Regions from separate parts of the Streptomyces sp. NPDC032091 genome, predicted to be linked through region 1. Evidence: predicted binding sites of a transcription regulator. Region 1 holds the regulator's gene; each other region holds the start of a gene.
The links. The regulator HrcA, encoded in region 1, represses chaperone genes, less so after heat shock. The targets are predictions, from matches to a motif close to TTNGCACTCNGNNNNNCNGAGTGCNAA.
Positions count from the first base shown of each region.

Region 2: groL (chaperonin GroEL) is a predicted target of HrcA. The motif match lies at 1,851-1,877, and genes of this name have one in related genera.
Region 3: groES (co-chaperone GroES) is a predicted target of HrcA. The motif match lies at 1,908-1,934, and genes of this name have one in related genera.

Region 1 is NZ_JBVILR010000003.1:101,595-104,865, reverse strand. It holds gene ACZ5NJ_RS06280 (MBL fold metallo-hydrolase) at 1-490, opposite strand, end outside; gene hrcA (heat-inducible transcriptional repressor HrcA) at 638-1,654, shown strand; gene dnaJ (molecular chaperone DnaJ) at 1,655-2,794, shown strand; gene ACZ5NJ_RS06265 (nitronate monooxygenase) at 2,940-3,271, shown strand, end outside.
Region 2 is NZ_JBVILR010000017.1:113,527-116,797, reverse strand. It holds gene thrC (threonine synthase) at 1-802, shown strand, start outside; gene ACZ5NJ_RS25610 (ubiquitin-like small modifier protein 1) at 839-1,117, shown strand; gene ACZ5NJ_RS25605 (cold-shock protein) at 1,512-1,718, shown strand; gene groL (chaperonin GroEL) at 2,040-3,271, shown strand, end outside.
Region 3 is NZ_JBVILR010000009.1:122,503-125,773, reverse strand. It holds gene ACZ5NJ_RS16960 (sensor histidine kinase) at 1-1,089, opposite strand, end outside; gene ACZ5NJ_RS16955 (response regulator transcription factor) at 1,092-1,778, opposite strand; gene groES (co-chaperone GroES) at 2,078-2,386, shown strand; gene groL (chaperonin GroEL) at 2,498-3,271, shown strand, end outside.

The sequences.
Region 1 (3,271 bases):
CCAGGTCGTGCTGGGAGTGCCCCGGCCCCACGTTCGCCAGCAGGACCTGGACCCCGCCGAGCTCCAGCGTCCACTCGCCCGAGACCAGGTGCCCGGGCGCCGGCAGCAGGTCGCTCGCCTCGGCCGCCTCGTCCTCGGCCAGCCCCTGGGCCACCGCGCTCGCCCGCAGCTCCTCCCGGCCCCGTGGGGTCGCCATGAGCCGGTCCAGGCCGACCGCGCCGTAGGACCGGGCGCCGGCGAAGGCGGGAGCGCCCAGCACGTGGTCGAAATGTCCGTGCGTGAATGCGATATGGGTCACGTGCCGGCCGGTCAGCCGCTCCGCCTCGGCTCGGATCGCGGCCCCCTCCCGCACACTCGACCCGGGGTCGATCAGGAGCACCGAGTCGTCCCCCACCACCAGTCCCACCGTGCAGTCCCACACCGGCAGCCGTCGCCGGCCCACCCGCGCGGCCACCCGTTCCCAGCCCGCCTCTTCCCACCGTACGTCCATGCCGCGACGCTACCCTGGCGGGCCGCCCTTGCCCCCGGCGTACTACCCGGCCGTACACTGACCGGGGGATCCCTGGCACTCGAACAGTCAGAGTGCCAGCCCGGCCCAGACCGCCCGACGACCGACCCGCATCCGGAGGTGTGCGCGATGCTCAGTGAACGCAGACTGGAAGTGCTGCGCGCCATCGTCCAGGACTACGTCGGGACGGAGGAGCCCGTCGGCTCCAAGGCCCTCACCGAGCGGCACAAGCTGGGCGTCTCACCGGCCACCGTGCGCAACGACATGGCGGTGCTGGAGGAGGAGGGCTACATCGCCCAGCCCCACACGAGCGCCGGCCGCATCCCCACGGACAAGGGCTACCGCCTCTTCGTCGACCGGCTGGCCGGCGTCAAGCCGCTGTCGACACCCGAGCGCCGGGCCATCCAGAACTTCCTCGACGGGGCGGTCGACCTCGACGACGTCGTCGGGCGCACGGTACGGCTGCTCGCGCAGCTCACCCGCCAGGTCGCCGTCGTCCAGTACCCGTCGCTGACCCGCTCCACCGTCCGGCACGTCGAGCTGCTGTCGCTGGCCCCGGCCCGGCTGATGCTCGTGCTGATCACCGACACCGGACGGGTCGAGCAGCGCATGGTCGACACCCAGACCCCCTTCGGCGAGAACTCCCTCGCCGACCTGCGGGCACGGCTCAACAGCCGGGTCGTCGGCCGTCGTTTCACCGACGTCCCGAACCTGGTGCAGGACCTGCCGGAGTCGTTCGAGGTCGACGACCGGGCCACCGTCAAGGCGGTGCTCGCGACCCTCCTCGAAACCCTGGCGGAGGAGGCGGAGGAGCGGCTGATGATCGGCGGCACCGCCAACCTCACTCGCTTCGGACATGACTTTCCCTTGACGATCAGGCCGGTGCTCGAAGCGCTGGAGGAGCACGTGGTGCTCCTCAAGCTGCTGGGCGAGGCCGGGGAGTCGGGGATGGCCGTACGCATCGGCCACGAGAACGCCTACGAGGGACTCAACTCCACGTCGGTCGTCTCCGTCGGCTACGGTTCGGGCGGCGAAGCAGTCGCCAAACTCGGCGTGGTCGGACCGACCCGCATGGACTACCCCGGAACGATGGGAGCGGTACGCGCAGTGGCACGTTACGTCGGACAGATCCTGGCGGAGTCGTAAGTGGCCACGGACTACTACGCCGTTCTCGGCGTGCGCCGCGACGCATCGCAGGACGAGATCAAGAAGGCCTTCCGCCGCCTCGCGCGTGAACTCCACCCGGACGTGAACCCGGACCCGAAGACGCAGGAGCGCTTCAAGGAGATCAACGCGGCCTACGAGGTCCTCTCCGACCCGCAGAAGAAGCAGGTCTACGACCTCGGCGGCGACCCGCTGTCCTCCTCGGGCGGCGGCGGTGGCGCGGGCGGCTTCGGTGCGGGCGGCTTCGGCAACTTCTCCGACATCATGGACGCCTTCTTCGGCCAGGCCTCGCAGCGCGGCCCGCGCTCGCGGACCCGCCGCGGCCAGGACGCCATGATCCGCCTCGACCTGGAGCTGGACGAGGCCGCCTTCGGCACGACCAAGGACATCCAGGTCGACACCGCCGTCGTCTGCGGCACCTGCTCCGGCGAGGGCGCCGCCCCCGGCACCTCGGCGCAGACCTGTGACATGTGCCGCGGTCGCGGTGAGGTCTCGCAGGTCACGCGGTCCTTCCTGGGCCAGGTCATGACCTCGCGGCCCTGCCCGCAGTGCCAGGGCTTCGGCACCGTGGTCCCGACCCCGTGCCCCGAGTGCGCGGGCGACGGCCGGGTCCGTTCCCGCCGCAGCCTGACGGTCAAGATCCCGGCCGGCGTCGAGAACGGCACCCGGATCCAGCTCGCGGGCGAGGGCGAGGTCGGCCCCGGCGGCGGCCCCGCCGGCGACCTGTACGTGGAGATCCACGAGCTGCCGCACCCGACGTTCCAGCGGCGCGGGGACGACCTGCACTGCACGGTCACCATCCCCATGACGGCCGCGGCCCTCGGCACCAAGTGCCCGCTGGAGACGCTGGACGGCATGGAGGAGATCGACATCCGGCCCGGCACCCAGTCCGGCCAGGCGATCCCGCTGCACGGCCGCGGCGTCACCCACCTGCGCGGCGGCGGCCGCGGCGACCTGATCGTCCACGTCGAGGTCACCACCCCCGCCAAGCTGGACGCCCAGCAGGAGGAGCTGCTGCGCCAGCTCGCCAAGCTGCGCGGCGAGGAGCGGCCCATGGGCCAGTTCGCGCCCGGCCAGCAGGGTCTGTTCAGCCGCCTGAAGGACGCGTTCAACGGCCGCTGACCGCCCGGCGGACGGCACCCCGCGAGAGCCCGGTACGGAGACCCCGTACCGGGCTCTCGCCGTTGCCGGGCCGCCCGGAAAGCGGACTATGCCAGGCGAATGCCATGATTCGGCGCGGTGACCCGGACATGGCACGATGCAGTCCATGTCCTCCGCACCGAACGGTCTCCACCCGTACCCGATCGTGCAGGCTCCCATGGCGGGCGGCGTCTCCGGCCCGCCCCTCGTCGCCGCCGTGTGCGAAGCGGGCGGGCTCGGCTTCCTGGCCGGCGGCTACAAGACCGCCGACGGCATGTACCAGGAGATCAAGCAGACGCGCGGGCTCACCCGGCGGCCCTTCGGCGTGAACCTCCTCCTGCCGCAGACCGGCTACGTCGACCCGGCCGCCGTCGAGGCCTACCGCGGGCAGCTGGCGGGCGAGGCGAGCTGGTACGAGGTCTCCCTCGCCGAGGAGGACATCATCGGCACCAGCGACGA
Region 2 (3,271 bases), on a different contig from region 1:
GGCCGCCCGGGCCGGTTTCCGCTCCTGCGTGTTCATCCCGCACGACCTGGAGCAGGGCAAGGTCGTCATGGCCGGTGTCTACGGTGGCGACCTGGTCGGCATCGAGGGCAACTACGACGACGTGAACCGCTTCTGCTCCGAGCTCATCGGCGACCCGCTGGGCGAGGGCTGGGGCTTCGTCAACGTCAACCTGCGCCCCTACTACGGCGAGGGCTCCAAGACGCTGGCCTACGAGATCTGCGAGCAGCTCGGCTGGCAGCTGCCCGACCAGCTCGTGATCCCGATCGCGTCCGGCTCGCAGCTGACGAAGATCGACAAGGGTCTGCAGGAGCTGATCAAGCTCGGTCTGGTCGAGGACAAGCCGTACAAGATCTTCGGCGCCCAGGCCGAGGGCTGTTCCCCGGTGTCCACCGCCTTCAAGGCCGGCCACGACGTGGTGCGCCCGCAGAAGCCGAACACGATCGCCAAGTCCCTGGCCATCGGCAACCCGGCGGACGGCCCGTACGTGCTCGACATCGCGCGCCGCACCGGCGGCTTCGTCGAGGACGTCAACGACGAGCAGGTCGTCGAGGCGATCCGGATCCTGGCGCAGACCGAGGGCATCTTCGCCGAGACCGCGGGCGGCGTGACCGTCGGCGTGACGAAGAAGCTCATCGAGAACGGGGTCCTGGACCCCTCGCTCACCACCGTCGTCCTGAACACCGGTGACGGCCTGAAGACCCTGGAGGCGGTGTCCGGCAGCGGCCAGACCGCCACCATCCGCCCGAGCCTGGACGCGTTCCGCGCCGCCGGCCTGGCCTGACCCTTCCCTCGCACTCCCCGGAAAGGCGGTAGCGCCATGAGCGTCAACGTCCGCATCCCCACCATCCTGCGCACCTACACCGGCGGCGCCGCCGAGGTCCCGGCCGAGGGCGCGACCCTCTCCGAGGTGATCGACTCCCTGGAGGCGAACCACCCGGGCATCGCCGCGCGCGTCCTGGACGACCAGGGCAAGCTGCGCCGCTTCGTGAACGTCTACGTCAACGACGACGACGTGCGCTTCGAGGGCGGCCTGCAGACGGCGACGCCGGACGGCGCCGGCGTCTCGATCATCCCGGCGGTCGCGGGCGGCTGCTGAGCCGGCCGACGTCCCGACCGAATCTGAATTGCCCCCTCCGCTAAAAGCGGAGGGGGCAATTCTGCTTGATTGGGCGCGGTAGAGTTGGGGAAGTCCCCTCCGTTGTTCTTGCCCGCCGCATATGAGCGGGCCGCGAGAGGGTTGACATTGAGTCAACATGCGCGTGCCTTTTGGGGCATTGGTGCGGCTTGTCTGGCCCGACTTGCCCAGGAATAGGACAACTTTTCAGCCCATTTCCTTGTTTGCGCGTGTCCAGATTTCTCGTCGGAATGACCTGTTGCAGACAGCAGCGGTGCAGATACATTCAGCCCCGGTCGAGGCGTTCCGGCGCAAGTTCTGACCCGGGTCCGCGAAGTGCGGACCTGCGCAAGGGCCAGTAATAGGGGAGTTAGGCATGGCTCAGGGCACCGTCAAGTGGTTCAACGCGGAGAAGGGCTACGGCTTCATCGCGGTCGACGGTGGTGCGGATGTGTTCGTCCACTACAGCGCCATCCAGATGGACGGGTACCGCACCCTTGAAGAGGGTCAGCGGGTCGAGTTCGAGATCTCGCAGGGCCAGAAGGGTCCGCAGGCGGACATGGTCAAGCTCGCGGCCGGCTGAGTCGAAGCGCGATCGGCCACCGACGCACGCACCAACACGTGAGGGGCCCACATCCTGGACTGGGATGCGGGCCCCTCACGTATGTGCCGCACCGGCGCGGCGCGCGCGGTGGCCCGGCATGACGCGAAGCCGCTTGCACTCGTGGGGGCCGAGTGCTAATCATTGGCGTTAGCACTCTCCGGGTGAGAGTGCTACAAGACGAGGACCGGGCCGGTGAGGCCCGCAGGGTCCGGCGGGAAGGAACCGCCGGGTCGGCAGGCCGTCCGTCGCGGGCGCGGGCGCGGTCCGGAGCAATCCACCCCTCCTGGAGGACCACTTCAGATGGCCAAGATCATTTCGTTCAACGAGGAGGCCCGGCGCGGCCTTGAGCGTGGCATGAACCAGCTCGCCGACGCCGTCAAGGTCACCCTTGGCCCCAAGGGTCGCAACGTCGTCCTTGAGAAGAAGTGGGGTGCGCCCACGATCACCAACGACGGCGTCTCCATCGCCAAGGAGATCGAGCTCGAGGACCCGTACGAGAAGATCGGCGCCGAGCTGGTCAAGGAAGTCGCCAAGAAGACGGACGACGTCGCCGGCGACGGTACGACCACCGCCACCGTCCTCGCCCAGGCGCTCGTCCGCGAGGGTCTGCGCAACGTGGCCGCCGGTGCCAACCCGATGGCGCTCAAGCGCGGTATCGAGAAGGCCGTCGAGGCCGTCTCCGCCGCCCTGCTCGCGCAGGCCAAGGATGTCGAGACCAAGGAGCAGATCGCTTCCACGGCCTCCATCTCCGCCGCCGACACCCAGATCGGCGAGCTCATCGCCGAGGCGATGGACAAGGTCGGCAAGGAAGGCGTCATCACCGTCGAGGAGTCCCAGACCTTCGGTCTGGAGCTTGAGCTCACCGAGGGCATGCGCTTCGACAAGGGCTACATCTCGGCGTACTTCGCCACCGACATGGAGCGTATGGAGGCGTCCCTCGACGACCCGTACATCCTGATCGTCAACTCCAAGATCGGCTCGGTCAAGGACCTGCTGCCGCTCCTGGAGAAGGTCATGCAGTCCGGCAAGCCGCTGCTGATCATCGCCGAGGACGTCGAGGGCGAGGCCCTGTCGACCCTGGTCGTCAACAAGATCCGCGGCACCTTCAAGTCCGTCGCCGTCAAGGCCCCGGGCTTCGGCGACCGCCGCAAGGCCATGCTCGGCGACATCGCCATCCTCACGGGCGGCACGGTCATCTCCGAGGAGGTCGGCCTCAAGCTGGAGAACGCCGGTCTCGACCTGCTCGGCCGCGCCCGCAAGGTCGTCATCACCAAGGACGAGACCACCATCGTCGACGGTGCCGGTGACAGCGACCAGGTCCAGGGCCGCGTCAACCAGATCCGCGCCGAGATCGAGAACTCCGACTCGGACTACGACCGCGAGAAGCTCCAGGAGCGCCTCGCGAAGCTGGCCGGCGGCGTGGCCGTCATCAAGGCCGGTGCCGCGACCGAGGTCGAGCTCAAGGAGCGCAAGCACCGCATCGAGGACGCCGTCCGCAACGCCAAGGCGGCCGTCGAAGAGGGCATCGTCGC
Region 3 (3,271 bases), on a different contig from region 1:
CAGGGCGTTGTCCACCAGGTTGGCCAGCGCCCGCTCCAGCCGCGCCGCGTCCCCGTACGCCGGGACCGGCTCCGGCGCCTCCACCCGCACCGGCACCCGGGGCGCGGGCCGGCGCGCGGCGTCCTCCGCGGCCAGCAGCGCCAGGTCCACGGGCTTGGGGCGCGGCGCGGGCCCCCCGTCGAGGCGGGCCAGGAGCAGCAGGTCGGCGGCGATCCGCTGGAGCCGGTCGGTGTCGGCCAGCGCGGCGGCCACCGACGCCCGGTCGGGCCGTTCCCCGGCCAGGGCCACCTCCAGCCGGGAGCGGACGGCGGCCAGCGGGTTGCGCAGCTCGTGCGAGGCGTCGGCGGTGAACTGCCGCTGCCGGGCGTCGGAGCGCTCCAGCCGGTCGAGGGTGTCGTTGACGGTCCGCGCCAGCTGGGCGATCTCGTCGGCCCCGCCCGGGTCGGGGACCCGGCGGTCCAGCTCGCTCGCGGTGACGGCGGCCAGGCCGGAGCGGATCGCGGCGACGGGGCGCAGCGCGTGCCCGGTGGCCCACCAGGCCAGGGCCGCGGCAAAGGCGGTCATCGGCGGCGCCCCGGCGAGCAGCCCGACGGCGACGGCCCGCGTGGCGTCGTCCACGTCGCCGAGGGCGGTCATGGCGTACACGGTGTGCGGGGCGGCCGGATCGTGCGCTCCGGGCGGGCCTGGGGCCGCGACCGCGACGACCACGCGCCGCTGCGCGCCGGGGTGCGCGGGCGCCGCCACGGCCGACCGGGAGTCCTGTCCCGGGCCGGGGCGCAGCCCGTCGAGGCGGGGGATGTCCCGGGGTTCCCCGCCGGCGGCGGTGCTCGCGACGGTGCGGCCCTGCGCGTCGCGGACGAGGACCAGGTCGACCCCGCTCTCCGGCGCGGGGAGCCGGCCGCCGGGCGGGAGGGTCCGGGTGTCGACCTGTGCGGCGACCTTCCGTGCGGCGAGCTCGGTGCGGCCGGTGGTGTTGTCGAGGAGGTTGCCGCGCATGAGGGTGTACAGCCACAGCCCGCCGGTGGCGAGCACCGCGGCCATCGCGAGGGCGGCGGCGAGCGCGGTCCGCGCGCGCAGGCTGCTGACCACCGTCAGCCGCCGTCGGGGGCCATGCGGTAGCCGGTGCCGTGGACGGTGAGGATGGAGCGGCGGCCGAAGGGCGCGTCGATCTTCTTGCGCAGCGAGGAGACGTAGACCTCGACGATGTTGGGGTCGATGCCGTGCGGGGAGTCCCAGACTTCGTCGAGGATGTCCTGCTTGGCGACGGCCCGGCCGGGGCGCTCCATCAGGCAGGCGAGGACGCCGAGCTCGCGGGCGGTGAGTTCGATGTCCCGGTCGCCGCGGCGGCAGCGGCGGTCGTTCGGGTCGAGGACGAGGTCCCCGGCGCGGAGTACGGCGGGCGCGGGCCCCGGGCCGGCGGCGCGGCGGGCGAGGGCGCGCAGGCGGGCGCCGAGCACGACGAAGGAGAAGGGCTTGGTGAGGTAGTCGTCCGCCCCGGCGTCGAGTCCTTCGGCCTCGTCGTACTCGCCGTCCTTCGCGGTGAGCACCAGGACGGGGGTCGGGTCGCCGTGGGCGCGCATCCGGGCGCAGATCTCGGCGCCGCCGGGGCCGGGGAGCATGAGGTCCAGCAGGACGACGTCGTAGGGGCCGCCGGTGAGGGCCAGGTCCAGGCCCCGGTGTCCGTCGTGGGCGACCTCGACGCGGTGGCCCTCGGCGGACAGGCCCTGCCGGAGGGACTCGGCCAGGTTCTCTTCGTCTTCGACGACCAGGATGCGCACGCGCCAAGCCTCACATACCGGGCGCCGGACGGGGCCGGCCCGGGGCGGGGCGCTTCGTGGGCCCCAGGGGCCGGGTTTGGGCCAAGTGGGGGGTTCGGCGGCCGGAATGCATGGAACCGGCGGAGCGTGTTGGCACTCCGCTTGACCGAGTGCTAATCGCCGGAATAGTGTCACACCTGGCACTCGCCACCGGTGAGTGCCAACACAGCGACAGGCAGGTCCGGCACCCGCGACGACGGATCGACCTGGTCGCCACCTCAGACAGTTAACCCCGGATCTCCGAAGGGGGAGGTCGGATCGTGACGACCGCCAGCTCCAAGGTTGCCATCAAGCCGCTTGAGGACCGCATCGTGGTCCAGCCGCTCGACGCCGAGCAGACCACGGCCTCCGGCCTGGTCATCCCGGACACCGCGAAGGAGAAGCCCCAGGAGGGCGTCGTCCTCGCGGTCGGCCCGGGTCGCTTCGAGGACGGCCAGCGTCTCCCGCTGGACGTCTCCGTCGGCGACATCGTGCTGTACAGCAAGTACGGCGGCACCGAAGTGAAGTACAGCGGCGAGGAGTACCTCGTCCTCTCGGCCCGCGACGTGCTCGCGATCGTCGAGAAGTAATCACTTCTCACGCATTGCTTTGAACTGCGCCCCTGGTCACCCCGCTGCTTGCCGGGCGGCGAGGGGCGCAGTTCGTTAAACCCGAGTTTTCGAGAGGGCTGAACCGCTCCCATGGCGAAGATCCTGAAGTTCGACGAGGACGCCCGTCGCGCCCTTGAGCGCGGCGTCAACAAGCTTGCCGACACGGTCAAGGTGACGATCGGCCCCAAGGGCCGCAACGTCGTGATCGACAAGAAGTTCGGCGCGCCCACCATCACCAACGACGGTGTCACCATCGCCCGCGAGGTCGAGCTGGACGACCCGTACGAGAACCTCGGCGCGCAGCTGGTGAAGGAGGTGGCGACCAAGACCAACGACATCGCGGGTGACGGCACCACCACCGCCACCGTGCTCGCCCAGGCGCTCGTCCGCGAGGGTCTGCGCAACGTCGCCGCCGGCGCCTCCCCGGCCGCCCTGAAGAAGGGCATCGACGCCGCGGTCAAGGCCGTGTCCGAGGAGCTCCTCGCGACCGCCCGCCCGATCGAGGACAAGTCCGACATCGCCGCCGTGGCCGCGCTCTCCGCGCAGGACTCGCAGGTCGGCGAGCTCATCGCCGAGGCGATGGACAAGGTCGGCAAGGACGGTGTCATCACCGTCGAGGAGTCCAACGCCTTCGGCCTGGAGCTGGAGTTCACCGAGGGCATGGCCTTCGACAAGGGCTACCTCTCCCCGTACATGGTCACCGACCAGGAGCGTATGGAGGCCGTCCTCGACGACCCGTACATCCTGATCAACCAGGGCAAGATCTCCTCCATCCAGGACCTCCTGCCGCTGCTGGAGAAGGTCATCCAGGCGGGTGGCTCCAAGCCGCTGCTGATCATCGCCGAGGACGTCGAGGGCGAGGCG